Regions from separate parts of the Neobacillus phoenicis genome, predicted to be linked through region 3. Evidence: riboswitches for the same ligand, from Rfam matches in the RefSeq annotation. Region 3 holds a riboswitch; each other region holds the start of a gene.
What was found. A riboswitch is a leader RNA that binds a small molecule or an ion and turns the genes downstream of it on or off. The one in region 3 is predicted to bind cyclic di-GMP.

Region 1 (4,213 bases), 1.7 Mb from region 3:
CTTCAATCCCCTAAAATGGTGATTTCTGATGCTCATGGTGGCTTAGTTACCTCCATTAAAGAATCATTTCTAGGAACTTCATGGCAGAGGTGTAGTGTTCATTTTTTAAGAAATATCATGGATACTATGCCGAAAAAAGGTACTGCTGAGGCTCGTCAGGAATTAAAAGACCTCTTTCAAAACTCAGATTTAAGTGTGGTAAGAGACTTGAAAAATCGCTTTGTAGAGAAGTATCAAGATACCAAGGGATTCGCAAAAGTAATTGAAACATTAGAAAATGGCTTTGAAGATGCAATCCAATTTCATTCACAGCCGGTCCAGTATCATAAGCACTTACGCACAACGAATATGCTAGAGCGCTTAAACCAAGAAGTACGGAGGAGAGAAAAAGTCATACGTATTTTTACAAATGATTTGTCCGCTATCCGAATAATTGGATCCGTATTAATGGATATTGAAAAAGATTGGAACAAAAATAATGTTCCTTACCTCAAGAAAACAAATGAAAAATAACTCTCTACTCAAGTGGAGTGGAAAAGCCTAATTTCGAATTGACATCGAGCCTCCAGCGGGCATGATGTAACGCCAGGAAGCCAGGAGTTTAACAACACCTGGCTTGCCCTCCTAGGCTATCATGCCCGCCTCTCAATGTAAATTCGAAATAATATAGTTCACCTTACTAATTTTTTTATTGATCGGAATCATTGTTGACACTTTTACACAATTAAATGGACTTGACTGTTGTATGAGCCCGAATTGCCTGATGGAGAAGGGTTACGGTCGCATAGAAGGGTTCTAAGAGCCCGAATTGCTTGATAGAGAAGGGTTACGGTCGCATAGAAGGGTTGTATGAGCCCGAATTGCCTGATGGAGAAGGGTTACGGTCGCATAGAAGGGTTGTATGAGCCCGAATTGCCTGATAGAGAAGGGTTACGGTCGCATAGAAGGGTTGTATGAGCCCGAATTGCCTGATGGAGAAGGGTTACGGTCGCATAGAAGGGTCCTACGAGCCGAACTACCTGATGGAGAAACAAAAACACCTTGCTTGCCCTCCCCCTCTAGGCAATAATGCCAGCCTCTCGATGTAAACTCAAAATAAATGTAATTCACCATACTTAATTTTTTTATTAGTCGAAACCATTGTTGACACTTTTACACAATTAATTGGACTTGACTGATTTTGTCTTATTTTAGAACAGTTAAAGGGAATTTCTCCTCTTATTTCTGCTTCTTAAGCTTACTTTTTATACAATAGTGGGAATTTCTCCGCTTATTTCTGCCTCTCAAGCTTCCTCTATATACAATAGCGTGAAATTCTCCGCTTATGAATTCTCCTACCTACACGAAAATCAACGATGAATGATAACACAGCCAATGGATTAAAGTGCCCGCCGCCCGAATGATCGATAATCTTTTGGAGGCTTCTACTGCAAGAAATCAAGGCTAGCAGGGCTTTACCTACTACTAACCAAACGTTTATTCTTCCGAGTCCTCAAGTGCTTCGATAAATTCAGATGCTTTGATTCCTAGCTTTGAGGCGATAATGAAGATGGTTCCAAGACTTGGTTCTTGAATGTTTCGTTCTAGTTTACTCATATATGACACGCCGAGCGCACAATTAAATGCCAGGTCTTGCCGTGTTATGTCCTTTGCCTCCCGAAGCCTTTTTAGTAATTTTCCTATATATTTTCCTCTTTTTTTCATTTTGTTGCTCCCCTCTTTAAGTAAATTTGAATATACGCGATAAATAGATTTCAATTGAATGGCTTTTTGAATCATGCGTTTAAATGTAGAGCGGGAAATCCCATGATCGTGGTATTCCTCATGGATCGCTTTTAAGATGGCTCCAATTTTCGCATGAGAGACGCCCGGTATTTTCGCTGAAAAACGGATCAGCCGTTTCAATCCGATGAGTTCTCCTTTAGAAAAAGTCGGTTTCGTTTCTAAGAGCCACATTTCAATATGATAATTAAATTCCTTTACACTCCCAAACTGTGAATAGTGTTCATAACGATCCATAGAGCCTGATTTTAGATTCTTCATCCCGTAACAACCTTTCGTCGATAGAGTGGATGCCTGTTGGCAGTTCCTAGAATATCGGGTTTTGAGAGAAGTATCGAACCGCTCTATTTCCAGTTAGAGCGCATTTTTGTCGTCCAATGGACCATTTTGCTTTCAAAGTGAAAAAAAGAAGCGATTTTGGTATTTTTGGGGTAGATTTCTACCAAATTGGAGGAACCAACGAGTTTGGGGATCCGTTCCCGGTGCTTATTGAATTAGGTCTATTGACCTGGTTTTATTTGGCAATTATAATTTAGTAAGATAGATGTTTACTAATTTTAAAATTAAATAGACTGTGAAGGGCAAATTCATTGAAAGATGAAGACGCAAAACTATAGGGACTAAAGTCGTGAGACCATGTTAGCCAGTTACCAATATGCATGTTCCAGTTAAATGGACTAATCTATGTTGGGTTGGTCCATTTTTATTTTGATCAAGAATTTAAAGAAACTTTTATCAGAGAGATAGGAGAAAAGGAAATGAAGGTAACGGTCATCCTTTTATTAGTAGTAGTTGTTGTTCTTCTGGTGGGATTTCTTTACGGAAAGTTAAAGTGGAAAAGAAAATATCAAACCATCTTCCAATTAATAGAAAGTTCAAAAGATGTTGTTTATTACTATGAAGTATTGACGATGAAATTTAAATATATAAGTCCTTCCATCGAAACGTTTTTGGGCAAAGGAGTTATAGAAGAAGCTGACTTAAACCCTTACGCACCCTTTGAAAGGGTCCATCCTGATGATTATGAAACACTAGTTCATAAAGTAAGCGGAGAAATGGATTATTCTGAAATCCTCATTCAGCGTTGGAGAGACAATGATGGAAACTATAGGTGGTTTGAGGAATACGCCACACCTATTTATGAAAATGGGCAATTAGTTGTCATACAAGGAATTATGAGGAATATTGACGAAAAAGTAAAACTCCAACAGGAATTAGAATATCGAATCCACCACGATCCCTTAACAGGTATTTATAATAGGGAATATTTTGAAATGAAATTTGAAGAGCTCAATAGAAAAATAAATGTCCCTGTTGCATTAGTTGTGTGTGATGTAGATGGTCTTAAATATGTGAATGATCATTTTGGACATAAAGCTGGAGATGAATTAATCAAAGGGGTTGCAGCACTTATCAATCAATACTCATCGGATGCGATATCGGTGGCACGAATTGGTGGGGACGAGTTTATTATAATGGTAACTAATCAGTCGGAAAATCTAGTCCAACATTTGGTATCTGAAATTCATAAGGATATAGAAAAGTATAATGCTAATTCGTTAGTCGTTACGATTAAAATGTCGATCGGATATAGCTATGCTTCCGGTTCAGTAGGACAAATGGAAGGATTATTTTCCCAGGCAGATAAAAATATGTATAAAGATAAAAGGAGCAGAAAAACTCTTTTGATGAAATAGATGAACTTCTAATTTACCAATTAGACAAATTAGAAGTTCAAGACTTATTTAACAGTTAATGTTGATTGGGTAAATCATGATTTGGAAGAGTAGTTAGTATATCATTTGTAATGGTAGTGAATAAATCATTCCCGTCGATATTTAGCATTACTAGTAGAGTTGCTATTAAAATAAAAGTTAATCGTTTCATTTTTTCTTACCCCCTATATGATGATAAGGCAATCATACTATATTTTAAGACTATAAAAATTTTCAATAATGGGAGAAAAGTATGGTTGAATCGGGGGAACGCTATAAATTATGCCATTATTTGGTTTGGAATATAACTATAGTTGTATTTTTTGGGGGTAGTCAAATGTATGAGAAGGCGCAAATAATAGGAAGTAATATTAAATATTTAAGGAAATATGCCCAAATTACACAAAAACAGCTAGCAGAAGGAATTGGGACCCAGGCACAAATTAGTAGAATAGAAAAAGGAGAAGTCATTCCACTTTCTACTACACTTTACGAAATAGCAGAGAAGCTGGGCGTAGACGTTAATTATTTTTATGATTTAGCGTATACTCCGAGAATTGATTATGTAAACGAAGTAAAATATCAAATTCGGAAAGCAATAAGAGATAGAAACTATTCCGAGGTCGATCGAATTATCAAACAAGAAGAACAAAACAGAGCGTTTAAGAATGGTAGTAACCTACAATTTATTTTGTGGCATAAAGGAATAACAGAAT
Region 2 (4,213 bases), 1.0 Mb from region 3:
CTATTTACTTGCTCTGTAAGAGTATAGTACCAAAGTGAGTTTTTTCCCATACGGGTCATTTCCTCATCGATATCTACGTTGTTACCGTTATTTTGCATAATTGAACCTGTATTCTCCACTATGTTTGCTGAAGGGATCAAAGATGGAGTCCCTATGACCATATGCCGAGAGTCCGTTCGGTTTCCAGAAAAGTTTGTTTGATTGGTTAAGTGTTTTTTTAAGATATCCTCAAACACTACTTGTTTTGATTTATAACCTGGTGTTTCTGAATTTGAAATGTTATTTGAAATTACTTGTTGTCGTAAACTGGAAGCGTCTAGCGCTTTTTGCAGGAGGCTAATATTGTTCAAAATAGTCCCCCTCCTTTCCATCTTTAAAACTTTGACATATTTCGATATTTATCAACAAATTCAATATGTCCATTCATCAATATACTATATAAAAGGTGTATTAATCTACATATTTTTACATAGTTTATTATGGTAAGAGAATTTTTTGTGAATTATCAGGCTTTTAGTTCCCCAAAAAATTTACTGACACCAGAAACCCAATGATTGTTAAGGTTCGTTGGATCATTCGCCGCACCCACTGGAGCATATTTTGCTGCAATTTTGGTTATATTTGATAGGCCCATTCCTAAATAATTTTTACTTATATTACGAGCCATATCCATAATACTTTCCTCAATGGAGGTATAGGATCTTAATCCGTTTTTCCCCATCATTCCAGCTATATTATTCTTTACATATGCTGCTTTTGAGGTCCCATTTCCTGTTTCGTGCTTTGCAATAGCCACTAATAAGGCGGGGTCCACATTATATCTTTGTCCAGCTTGAAGGAAGGCATTCCCCATTCCTTTTAATTTCCCACCAAGTACCTGATTTATTTTTTCTGCACTAATGGAGCTAAAACGTAATGGCTCGTCTGAATTTGGTGTCAGATGATCCATTTCTACATTTGGAAAATCATTGTTAAAGGACATATTTTCTATTAAGGAATTGAAAGTGGGCTGAATAGTAGATGGAACCTCATTTTGCATTAACTCACTTAAAACAGATGTAAACAGATTAGTGAATTCAGAATTAGAATTTCCCATTTTTGAATTTAATTTTTCATTACGAACTAATGTATTTGTTAGCATGGTTTTTGTAAACCAATCATCACCTATTTTCAATGGTAGGCTCCTTTCTTCTAATAATTATTAAGTTTTGGCAACACAGAAAAGATGCGTGACTACGGTTTAGTATACGTGGTCACGCACCATTAAGCAGCCATTTCTCATTTTCATGATTTCACTTTGTAGAATTTTCAAACATTTTAAATTAGATGGCACCTTCTAACATTCTGCTTACATCACCTAAACACTCTTCCGATAACATAGAAATACATGTTAGTTGGCCATTTTCAATTTTGCCTTCAACTAGAACAATATGGTTGGTCTCCATTTCTTGTTTGAGCGCAAGAATCTGCTTTCCCATGTAAACTACATTCTTCACTATATAGTAAGTACAATTCATTGGATAACCAAGCGTTATTCTAACGGGTCTCTTGAAAAAGGGCTTTTTCTTTTTAAATTCCATTAAGTCTAAAATCTTACGGTTGACTTGTTCGTCTGCTTTTACTTGTTGTAGGAACATTTTTTTCCTCTCCTTTAACCAGTTGTTAAAGAGTATAAAAATAACCCCGCCTTATCGAAGGGGGGTTAACAGACAGAAAATACCTTTGTAAGTATAGAAGTCCTATACTTATGTAGACATTTAATACCTAGGAAAAACACCCTATCTTTAGGCAGCTGGCTGGCATAGTATTTTTCTCCTTAGCCCCTATAGCTTTGCGCCACTGATTTTCATCAGCTTTGCCTTGAATGAGATTCAATGCTTTTTTAAACTAAAGGAATCTCTAATCAAATAATAGAATGTTTTAACAATATCGAATATCCGACTATTTACCCATTTTTGTCGAATAGACTAGGTAAATAGAACTAAAGTATAGATAATTTCGTTGAGAAATCATGGATTATGTCATAAATTGTCATTTTACGTACTAAAATATAGTAACAAATAACTTGATCACCTTTTTGAATCTAAAAATACTCCATTGGTTTGTGTAATAAACGGCCTATATTGTTGAGAAACCTGTTTTTGCTTCTTTAGTTGATTTAAAAGAACCTGGGTTTCTGTTAACTTCTTTTGTAGTAATGGTGCTATGAGTTGATCTAAACTATGTGTGTTCTTTAACCATTGTTGTTCTTGTGATGAATAGATGTAATTCTTTTCCTTTACCTTCCATTCGTCAACTTTACTCATCAACGAATTCCGTTTATCCGTTAGCTTTTCAAATTCCTCAAAATCATCTTCATTTAAAGAGTGTTTCATTTTTACTGTCAATTCATAAATACCTTTCAGTAATTCCTCCATTATCCTTCCAGTCCTTAGCTTTTAGTTTTGATTTGTTTCATTGCTGTAGACCAGGTTTCTGATAATTCCAAGGCAAACCCTTCTACTTCTTCTAGTATTGCCGAATTTTTATTTAGATTTGCTTCAATTAAACGAGACTTCATATAATCATACATGGTAAGCAAGGGATCGGATACAGTATATCCCTTTTTTAAAGTAATCATTAATTCACTTAGAATATCTTGTGCTCGTAAATTATAGCCGTGACTTTCTTCCATGTTTTTATTCTCTAATGACTTCTTAGATAAACGGATGAATTTCACCAATCCCTGGTACAACATGAGTGTTAGATCCTCTGGCTTTGAGGTAGTAACAGCTTGTTTTTGATAGGTTTGATATGGATTATTTAAAACCATGATAGATTTCTCCTTTTAATTTCGTTTCCTGTTATTAATATATTATCGGAAACATTTTTTTAAAGTTAAGTAGAAAAAATAAAAAGATAATCCAATGACATGGATTACCTTTATTGATTTTTTTAACTGCCTACCTGAAGGACGATTCCAAATCCATCAATAATGTAGTTAAGTCTTTGATTATAGGATTTTAGATTTTGAATTTTTGCTGCATCTCCTAACTTATTAAATGCAGTAATTTCCTTCGCTAGCTTTGAGACTTCCAGTTGTAATTCGTCGTTACGTTTCTTTTCTTGTCTTAATTTTTCCTGAAGAACTGCTTTTTCATGATTAATAGTTGATTTCATCGTCTCTACTTCTTGGACCGCTTCCTGGTTTTGAAGAGCCATATTAGTCAGTTGATATAATCCTCTTAACATTTCATTTAAATTCAGATCTGGCAGTTGCTGGACATTCGTAATGAGTCCTGACAATATATCCAATAGGTCACTGTCTTGGGAAGTTTTCGATTGAACAGCTGTAGACGCTGGGGCTCTTTCTTTCATATTCTCAACCGCTACCACAGGTACATCGGTTTGATTAATTGTTGTAAATTGGTAAGTCTTTTGACTAGATTCTTGTTTTTTATCCTCCGATTTTAGTAACGTATAATATTTATAGTTAACTGATTGATACCCGCGATTTAATAAGTGTGCAGCCTCTTCTAATATATCTGTAATATTTAGTGCGCCTTCATCTTGTCGATCTTTAATATAATGAAAAAGGAGTTCAATTTCATTTTTCGTCCATTTACGATTCACTTTTTTTGATTCTTTGTCATTTTGACTACCATTTTCCTTACTCTTCATGCTTACTATCATCAAATTGTTATAATAAAAAACTAATGTTCCATAACTCAAATTGTTTTTATTCTCCAACTCATGAATGAAAGCCTCTTCTGATTGTCCTATTTCCCGATCGACTAGTGCCTCTTTTAGCTCAAATAAAGCGGATTTTAAACTCATAAGAATACCTCCTACATGGTTATTTGAAATGAACGTATTGGTACAAAAGCAATATTATCCTAAAAGACAAAAAGCATCAAAATAATTTGTTTTTCCAAACGCACTTCATAAAAGGTGTATTTACTATATGTATTCGCTCTTATGAATTTTTTATGGGTGTCAATCAAATAAAAAAAGATCATTACTAACATTTACATGAACATGTTAATTATACAAAATTTGTAATTATCTGCAAATAATTTTTACATTAATGCGAATCATTTAAAAGCCCTCTTTCAAAAAGAGGGCCAGGATTATATAAATAATAGCTTATCAAACTTATTTTGATTATCGTACCTTCATCCGAATCTGCCTTTGCTTTTCAAAACAATGTTGGATGATTTTCTTTTGATCATGT
Region 3 (4,213 bases):
GTGGCTGTGTACAACCATTTACTCGTTCTTGAATTACATCTCTTGTTTTACCAGCAATATTCCCTGTTTGCGTATCAATAATATCGCCAATCTTTAGTTCCTCTTGGTAGCCGTACCGCAAATTTTGTTCATAGGTTTTTGCTCCTGGTCCACTAAGTGCCAAGATGCCAAAATTCCCTGATGAAACTCCTGAAGAATCAACTTTCAATTGGTAAGTTTTGTTATATTCCAGAATCACACTCTCGTCGATCCCTAATGGAGCGGCACCTACTGCTTTTCCAATTGCTCCCAAACCTGCCGTAGCTCTGGCTGTAACGTCTGTTTTATCAAGACCAAATATTTTCATAAACGTTAGGTTTACTGTTTTCGTTAAGTGTATGGTAACTTTACTCCCCATGTTAATATCTAGATTTGATAACGTACTAGAAGATTTATGAGAGTCTAAAATGTATTGAACTGTACTAGTGACCTTTTGTTCCGTATTCGGCAGCTCCTGTGCACCTGAAAGAACGGCTGCATTTGCAACCTTTTGTAACTTCGCTTTTTCCATATACATTAGGCTTCCATCTATCGCCAGACCTGCCATGGATAGAATTGTCATTAGCGAAATTGCACCCAGGATGAGGACATTCCCTTTTTCATCCTTTAGGAATCTAATAAAAAATTTTCGCATTTTTATCCCTCACTCTACGCGAATCGTTGAACTTGTTTCGATGGCAAAATTAGAGGGGAAGAACTTAGAAATCAAAGGTGTCAAAAAGTTCATCGGATACGTTAGCTTTACTGTTACATAGTCTCCCGAACGCCTGACTGTATCCGCTGGAGTAATATTCACCTGTAATTTTGTCTGGTCCCCTAAATGCACGTATTGGTGGGCGAAAGTTGAAATATCAGCATCCTTCTTACCTAGACCACCTAGCCTAACCGTTTCCTGCGCAGCCATTTGCAAGTGCGCATAGGAATAAATCACTCTACCGAAATCTAAGATTCCTACCAGAATCAATAGAAAAATAGGAATAATTAGCGCTGTTTCCACCAAAGATTGGCCACGCTCATCCTTTTTCATAAAGAAATGACTCCAGGAAAGTAAGCTTGAAAGATGGCCCCTGCAGCGATGGCTACCCCGTAAGGAAGAGTGGTTTTGACCGAATCATTCTCCTCGAGTAAGGAAAGTCTCATCCCATGCCGCAGACCATGCATTAGGTACAATATTTTCTTTAAAAATCCTTTACGATAAAAAATAAATAGGATGGCCATAATCCCTCCTGCCAATGCCATGTATATTGATGCCATTAATACAAAACTGATACCTTTTAAACCGCCAATTACTGCAAGGAGTTTTACATCTCCCGCCCCCATTCCTCCAAGGAGATAAGGGATTAATAAAATCCACAAACCAACTACCGTACCAAGGAGCGCCTCTGCTAAGCCATGCCACCCACCGGTAATGGCGTGAACAATCCATGCTATTATCAAAAAGGGAAATAAGACCTTATTATATATTTTTCGTTCCTTTAAGTCGGTAATTACACATATGATTAAGAGAATAATTAATAAATAGGTACTCCACACATAAACTCCTCTCCTTTCCTTATAGAAGTTAAAGTACAGCGCTTAATTTATGTTTAAAGAAAAACAGCCTCACGTTTGTTTCGCACGCAAGGCTGTATTAGAAATTCAGTTTCTAGATTATTAACTATTAATCAACCTTCTCCGCCTGCACCAGCCTCAATTAAAGCGTCCTTAGCATCCGTAAATAACTTAACAACTTGATCTTTCATTATTAATAGTACTGCTACAGCGCCAACCGCAATTAGTCCTAAAACTAACCCATACTCAGTCATACCTTGTCCTTGTTCTTCAGTAAATAAAGCTTTCATTTTTTTCATCATTTGTAAAAACCCCTTTTCAATTTATAGTTAAATAGTTTCCAATTTTTGTTTCTGTTTTTTGAATCATGCCTGCTGGCAATTCTAATACTGACTTTGCTCTTTTGTGATACTTTCCTACTGTTGCAGGCTTTACCGTTTCGTCCAGGCCTACAATTTCAAAATCTTCACTTAAGTAAAGGACATCGATGGAATAATTCATGAAGAATGTGTGAATGGATTGGCAGGGTCGAATTAACAAGCCGTGTCCTGCTGGTAAACTTTTCGAAAACATCAGCCCTTTTAATCTTTTAAAAAAGGTATCAGCTGTTGATAGATTGTTTGCCAGTTCCGCTCCGTTTGACAGATTCACGACTTTCACGTATTTCACCTCCGAATAAAAGAAATAACCCCGCCTTTACCGAAAGGGGGGTTAGTAAAATAGACTGACTAAATAGACATAGGAAACCTATGAGTAAATAGTAGTACTAATATGAAACACCCTGTTCTTTCGGTAACTGGCTGGCGTAGTGCAAAAGCACCTTAGCCCCTTTAGCTTTGCGTCACTGATTTTCATCAGTTTTGCCTTTATCGAGAATCAGTGTTTGTTTGTCCGACTGATCTCTTAATCACATAATAGAACTTTTTTCCCTCAGAGAGCATCCTACTAAAATACTATTTTTAGTCGAAAACACTAGGTAATTATACCTATTTTCGACTTATACCCTTATAAAATCGACATAAAATTCGTATATAATCCTCAATTTACCTCCCTTGCCAATTTATTTAGGCGAATCATTCACCATACAATCGCCCATACATATAATTTATAGATACCAATAAAAAGGATGTTGATCATGCCAGCCATCGTTGGAGTTGCACAGGTTATTACCCTTGGAAGCAGTTCAGTTTTCCATATTGGTGATGTGTATAAAATTATGCCATTTTCTACTGCCAAAACTTTCTCTGGAGCTGGTTCCTTTAATACAGGGGAGAGTTTACGTCTAAACAACAACATGAGTTCTACAAATACATCAGACCAAGATGGAATCGATCAACCAATTACCCTCAACGCATAATAAATGGGTGGTCTAAAATGAATTACTATATTCAGCAGTCAATTCAAATTAGTTTTATAAGAATTGGAAGTATTTCCAATTCATCTGTTATGCAAATTGGAAGTGCTGGAATGATAAAACCTTCAGCATATCTATATAATACCGGTGGATTTACAGCTCCAGCACCTAAGCCAATAAAAGCTATAGGAAGTTTAGTAGGTACACCAGCCGTTCCATTACAGGCAGCTGTTAGAAAACATGAAAACACAGACAAATAATCCTTTCCGTTTCTTTTGGGTTCTTCGAGACTATCTATTGTGAGGTGATATCATGTATCAGGATTATTCTCAATATCTTCAATGGCTGCAAATGTATATTCAAGCACAGGAAAAGAGGATCGTTACCTTGGAGGCTACCGTTCAAAAAATGCAAGAAGAAATGAAGCAAATAAAGGAGAAGCAGCCTATTCGAGTCGATAAAATTGAATATAAATTTGATCAATTGAAGGTAGAAACTCTTGAAGGAACCTTAAACATCGGCCTTAATCCTTCCGATTTGTCTGAAATTGAAGACTTTGCGGTACAAAATCAATCATTAAACGTTCCTCCACCACCAAAAGATCAAATGCAGAGATCTATGAAAATTGAAGAAGCCATTTACCGATATCTTGAAACAGATTTACCTTCAATAGTTGAATACACCCAAAGAGAATTAGAGGTCCCACCAAATGACGCCTACTTATCCTTTATCAAGCAGGATATTACTAAACAGTTACCTAACAGAGTCGAACAACATTTAAAAATGAATTTACAAAATAACCGTTCAGCGGAGAATGAAAATATAGATGACATAATTATCGAATCGATTAAGCAGGAGATAAAAAATGGTGTGGCTATTTTCTTCAAGAACCTGCCAGAACACGTGAAAGGGATGAAAGCAGAATGAACTTTGAAGTCTATAATCGAGAAGCTTAACGTCCAAAATATAAAAATTATTGGGGTTGCCAGCTCATCATTAGTCTTGGTAGGCGATACGGAATCGATTCAATTAGCCTCGACTTTTGATACCCCACCTGAATCTTTAATCATTGGACCTTTTGTACCGCTGCAATCGGACGTGACTTGATCATGCTTACAAGAACATCATGTGTAGATGCAATCAATATAGACATCGTTTCGTTTGCTTCTATCCTCCAGCTAGGAGATTCCTGTATTATTAATGGATTTTCTAAAGCACTCGCTGTACAAAGGGAAGCAGAACAGTTTTATGGGAATGAAGGGGATCTTA
Region 4 (4,213 bases), 300 kb from region 3:
AAACACCGACCTTTATTTTGAATATTAATAATATTTAGTATATTTATATGTTGTTTATATTATATGTTATCTGTCACATTTTAGACAAATTTTATTAACATAAATCCTTGTTGCTAAGCAGTGTATTCAAATAGCAAAATGTTTTTCTATTTTTATAACAGGATTTTCAAGATACGTATCGTAATAGTTATATGAGTAGGGAATATTTTGAAATTTTGACTTGCTTAACAAAGGATCTTAAGGAGTGGATGCTAACAATGAACAAAGAGGAAGCAATCATTTTTGATATTCTCTGTATTGGTGGAGCGAATGTAGACCGTAAAATTCAGGCGATTAAACAGTTGAAGTATGGAACATCAAACCCAGCCATAAGCTCCATGTCACGGGGAGGAGTCGCAAGAAATATTGCAGAAAACTCAGGCCGAATAGGTCTAAAAGCATCTCTGTTTGCATATGTTGGCTCAGATCCTGAAGGGGAATGGCTCCTAGAAAACACTAAACATTTTGTAGAAGTATGCCCTACACAAATCATACAAGGAAAATCTACTGGCACTTATACTGCCGTACTTGATCCATTAGGTGAAATGGAAATCGCACTAGCCGATATGGCTATTTATGATGAAGTGAAAGATACCATTTTTGAAGAGATATGGATGCATATAGAACAGTCAAAAATGATTTTATTAGATACAAACTTTCCAAAAAACATCATTCAACAAGTAATTACTGACTGTAAAAACTTCAACAAACCTATTTGTATTGCTACAGTTTCCGCTCCTAAAACAGAAAAGCTCCCAGCATCCCTTGAAGGTGTAACCTGGCTTGTAGCCAACCATAAAGAAGCAGAGGCGTTATCCAACCTAGAAATAAGATCAGAAGGAGACTTCTACCAAGCAGCTGAAGTCATTATGAAAAAAGGTGTGGAGAAAGTAGTTATTACCCGAGGTGAGAAGGGATTAATTTATTATACAAAGGATGGCGAAGCGGGAGCGTTAATACCTCCAACTGTTCCTATTGTGGATGTAACTGGGGCAGGCGATTCTCTCATTGCCGGAATTATATTTGGATATCTTAAGGGTTTGAGTACCGAAGATTCTTGTAAAATTGGTCTTTCATGCTCATTGATAACCATTCATTCAAATGAAACGGTAAATCCCGAATTAAACCAGCAATCCTTACTTGAAACCTACCAGAAATACTTTAGTAAAGGGGTCACCAAACGATGAACCAAGCATACCTGTCCTTTTCAGAGGAAGTACTTGAAGCAAAAAGAGAAGGGAAGCCAATTGTTGCACTTGAATCGACGATTATTTCACATGGAATGCCGTACCCTCAGAATATAGAGACTGCAAGAGAAGTAGAAGAAATTATCAGGCAGAATGGCGCTGTACCAGCAACTATTGCCATCATTAATGGGAAAATCAAAATCGGTTTATCTGATGAGGAATTAGAATTCTTAGGCACTAGTAAGGAGATCATGAAAGCTAGCAGGCGGGATCTTCCCTACATAATCGCAACACAAAAACACGGGGCCACAACGGTTGCAGCGACCATGATTTGTGCACAAATGGGTGGAATTAACGTGTTTGTGACAGGTGGTATTGGCGGTGTTCACCGCGGCGCAGAAGTAACAATGGATATTTCCGCCGACTTGCAGGAATTAGCAAAAACAAATGTAGCAGTCGTTTGTGCTGGAGCAAAATCAATTCTTGATTTAGGCTTAACATTGGAGTATTTAGAAACCAACGGAGTGCCCGTCGTTGGTTATCAAACAGAGATTCTGCCAGCTTTTTATACGAGAACAAGCCCTTATAAAGTAAATTTCCGAGTGGATTCACCAGAGGAAGCCTCAGCATTAATGAAGACTAAATGGGATTTAGGTTTAGAAGGTGGAATCGTCATTGCCAACCCCATTCCAGAACCCTATGCAATGGATGAAGCTTTAATTAATAATGTTATAGAGATTGCTTTAAACGAGGCAAAAAGTAAAGGGATTCATGGTAAAGAGGTCACACCTTTCCTCTTAAGCAGGGTAAAAGAGCTAACAGCAGGGTCAAGTTTAGAAGCAAATATTGCACTGGTAAAACATAATGCCAAAATAGGTGCTCGTATTGCAGCAGTAAAAGGCGGCAAATAATATACTATTTTAAAGGGAGGATTTGACCTAATATCCTTCTTTTTTTAATTTCTTTTACTGAAAGTGGAGGGAAAAGGGAGTTTTTGTAGAAAAATAGGATAATTTGTGTATAAAAGTAGTTTGAAAATTATAAAAAAAAGACAAAAAACAACAACCTAATATAAAAGGACTAGATATAATGAACATATCATTTAGTATTAAGTATTTATACCTAGATAAATAATATAAAAATGGAAGAATGCAATACTTAAGTTGTAGAATAAACAGAAAAAGGCAAACCTGTTGAAAAGTAGGGACGCAAAGCCGAGGATCTAAGGCAGGCCTTTCTTGCTATGATGGCCGGGTTACCTGGAATACTATGTGTATTTTAGGGGGAGAAAAAATGATTATTGCAGAGAGAGACGTGGATGTAATTGATCAGGAATGGATGGCGCTAATTTTAGAAGCAAAAGAACTTGGCTTATCTATTACAGATGTTCGTGATTTCCTCCACCAAGAAGTTCAAAAGAACTAACTTGTTACATATTTAAAAAAGCATTCTACTAAAAGAGGTTTCTTTTGTAGAATGCTTTTCTTCTTTATAGAATAAAATTAATCATTACTATTATTTTGATTTATTCTCCACTTATTAAATTCTAGAAAGTCACGAAATTGCTCTTTTGAAACCCCAGAACCCATAGCTTCTTTAACTAAGTTCATCCATTCACTGTCTAAATCATCCTTGTTAATTTGTTCATGAATTAAATGTTCGACGGGTAGATTTAAAACGGCAGCAATTTTTTCGAGAAATTGTATAGATGGATTTTTTTGCAGGTTTCTCTCCAGAGAGCTTAAATAAGACTTAGCGACCCCAGCTTGCTCTGCAAGTTCTGAAAGAGACATCTTCTTTTCTAAGCGAAATTTTTTTACGCGATCACCAATCATTCCATTCACACACCTATTAAACATATTTATACGTTAATTCTATCAAAAAGAATGAAAAAGTACCATATTAAGAACGAAGGAATATGACAAAATAGTGAATATTATAAAATGGTCATCTTGAAAAACCCACGGGTAAGAAGTTCTTTTGAAAAAATGACGGATTCGAGTTAATATTAATAGTGTTTCCAAATGAGAATGTATCTTAAACTTCTTTTACTTACTGTAAAGCTTACTATACATAAAAATAATCAAAAAGGCAGGGAAAAGAATGATTGTCCTGAAATCACCACGTGAAATTAAAGCGATGAAAAAGGCTGGAGAAATCCTTGCGGCCTGTCATAAGGAAATTGCTAAATTAATTAAGCCAGGAGTAACTACTTGGGAAATTGACCAGTTTGTCAATAAATTCTTAACCGAACACAAGGCAACCCCAGAGCAAAAAGGATACAAAGGCTATGAATATGCAACATGTGCAAGTATCAATGATGAAATATGCCATGGCTTTCCAAGAAAAGAGCCATTAAAAGAAGGAGATATTGTTACCATCGATATGGTCGTAAATTATAATGGTGCCTTAGCGGACTCTGCGTGGTCTTATGCAGTAGGAAATGTCTCTAAGGAAACAGAGCATTTATTAAAAGTGACAAAGGAAGCACTATATAAAGGAATTGAGCAGGCCGTTGTCGGCAATCGAATCGGTGATATTGGGCATGCGATTCAAACCTATGTGGAAAGTGAAGGATTATCGGTTGTTAGGGACTTTATTGGACATGGCATTGGGGCTGTGATTCATGAGAAACCGGATGTTCCTCATTACGGGCTGCCAGGAAAAGGGGCCAGGATTAAAGAAGGAATGGTCTTTACGATTGAGCCAATGGTGAATATCGGTCAATATCAAACGAAGATGGATACGAATGGCTGGACCGCAAGAACTGTAGACGGAAAATATTCAGCACAATATGAGCATACACTTGCCGTTACTAAGGATGGCCCTATTATCTTAACAGAGCAAAAATAAAATGAGGTTGACTCCTTGGAGTCAACCTCATTTTATTTATTTGTTTTTTCTCAGACTACCTAATTCTTCAACTAATGCCTGCATTTCATTAGGACTGAAAGAGTTCTTTTTTAGAACCATTTCATAAATTTCTT

Region 1: linked by a shared signal. The riboswitch ahead of AA0X95_RS04480 (diguanylate cyclase domain-containing protein) and the one ahead of AA0X95_RS23340 (DUF192 domain-containing protein) in region 3 are both predicted to bind cyclic di-GMP.
Region 2: linked by a shared signal. The riboswitch ahead of AA0X95_RS18365 (hypothetical protein) and the one ahead of AA0X95_RS23340 (DUF192 domain-containing protein) in region 3 are both predicted to bind cyclic di-GMP.
Region 4: linked by a shared signal. The riboswitch ahead of AA0X95_RS24825 (anti-repressor SinI family protein) and the one ahead of AA0X95_RS23340 (DUF192 domain-containing protein) in region 3 are both predicted to bind cyclic di-GMP.

The regions. Positions count from the first base shown of each region.
Region 1 is NZ_CP154847.1:850,084-854,296, forward strand. It holds gene AA0X95_RS04470 (IS256 family transposase) at 1-513, shown strand, start outside; gene AA0X95_RS04475 (helix-turn-helix domain-containing protein) at 1,477-2,043, opposite strand; cyclic di-GMP riboswitch class I at 2,353-2,437, shown strand; gene AA0X95_RS04480 (diguanylate cyclase domain-containing protein) at 2,541-3,479, shown strand; gene AA0X95_RS04485 (hypothetical protein) at 3,535-3,669, opposite strand; gene AA0X95_RS04490 (helix-turn-helix domain-containing protein) at 3,835-4,213, shown strand, end outside.
Region 2 is NZ_CP154847.1:3,546,964-3,551,176, forward strand. It holds gene flgB (flagellar basal body rod protein FlgB) at 1-350, opposite strand, end outside; gene AA0X95_RS18360 (glucosaminidase domain-containing protein) at 506-1,174, opposite strand; gene AA0X95_RS18365 (hypothetical protein) at 1,323-1,637, opposite strand; cyclic di-GMP riboswitch class I at 1,785-1,870, opposite strand; gene AA0X95_RS18370 (flagellar protein FliT) at 2,070-2,417, opposite strand; gene fliS (flagellar export chaperone FliS) at 2,432-2,812, opposite strand; gene AA0X95_RS18380 (hypothetical protein) at 2,935-3,816, opposite strand; gene AA0X95_RS18385 (flagellar brake protein) at 4,144-4,213, opposite strand, start outside.
Region 3 is NZ_CP154847.1:4,552,633-4,556,845, forward strand. It holds gene AA0X95_RS23320 (pilus assembly protein TadG-related protein) at 1-673, opposite strand, end outside; gene AA0X95_RS23325 (TadE/TadG family type IV pilus assembly protein) at 683-1,066, opposite strand; gene AA0X95_RS23330 (prepilin peptidase) at 1,063-1,572, opposite strand; gene AA0X95_RS23335 (Flp family type IVb pilin) at 1,704-1,892, opposite strand; gene AA0X95_RS23340 (DUF192 domain-containing protein) at 1,909-2,250, opposite strand; cyclic di-GMP riboswitch class I at 2,379-2,465, opposite strand; gene AA0X95_RS23345 (spore germination protein) at 2,726-2,947, shown strand; gene AA0X95_RS23350 (spore germination protein GerPB) at 2,965-3,204, shown strand; gene gerPC (spore germination protein GerPC) at 3,257-3,871, shown strand; partial or broken gene AA0X95_RS23360 (spore gernimation protein GerPD) at 3,868-4,051, shown strand; gene AA0X95_RS23365 (spore germination protein GerPE) at 4,054-4,213, shown strand, end outside.
Region 4 is NZ_CP154847.1:4,851,508-4,855,720, reverse strand. It holds gene AA0X95_RS24835 (carbohydrate kinase family protein) at 258-1,226, shown strand; gene AA0X95_RS24830 (pseudouridine-5'-phosphate glycosidase) at 1,223-2,137, shown strand; cyclic di-GMP riboswitch class I at 2,400-2,489, shown strand; gene AA0X95_RS24825 (anti-repressor SinI family protein) at 2,520-2,651, shown strand; gene AA0X95_RS24820 (helix-turn-helix domain-containing protein) at 2,729-3,061, opposite strand; gene map (type I methionyl aminopeptidase) at 3,330-4,079, shown strand; gene AA0X95_RS24810 (DUF1128 domain-containing protein) at 4,116-4,213, opposite strand, start outside.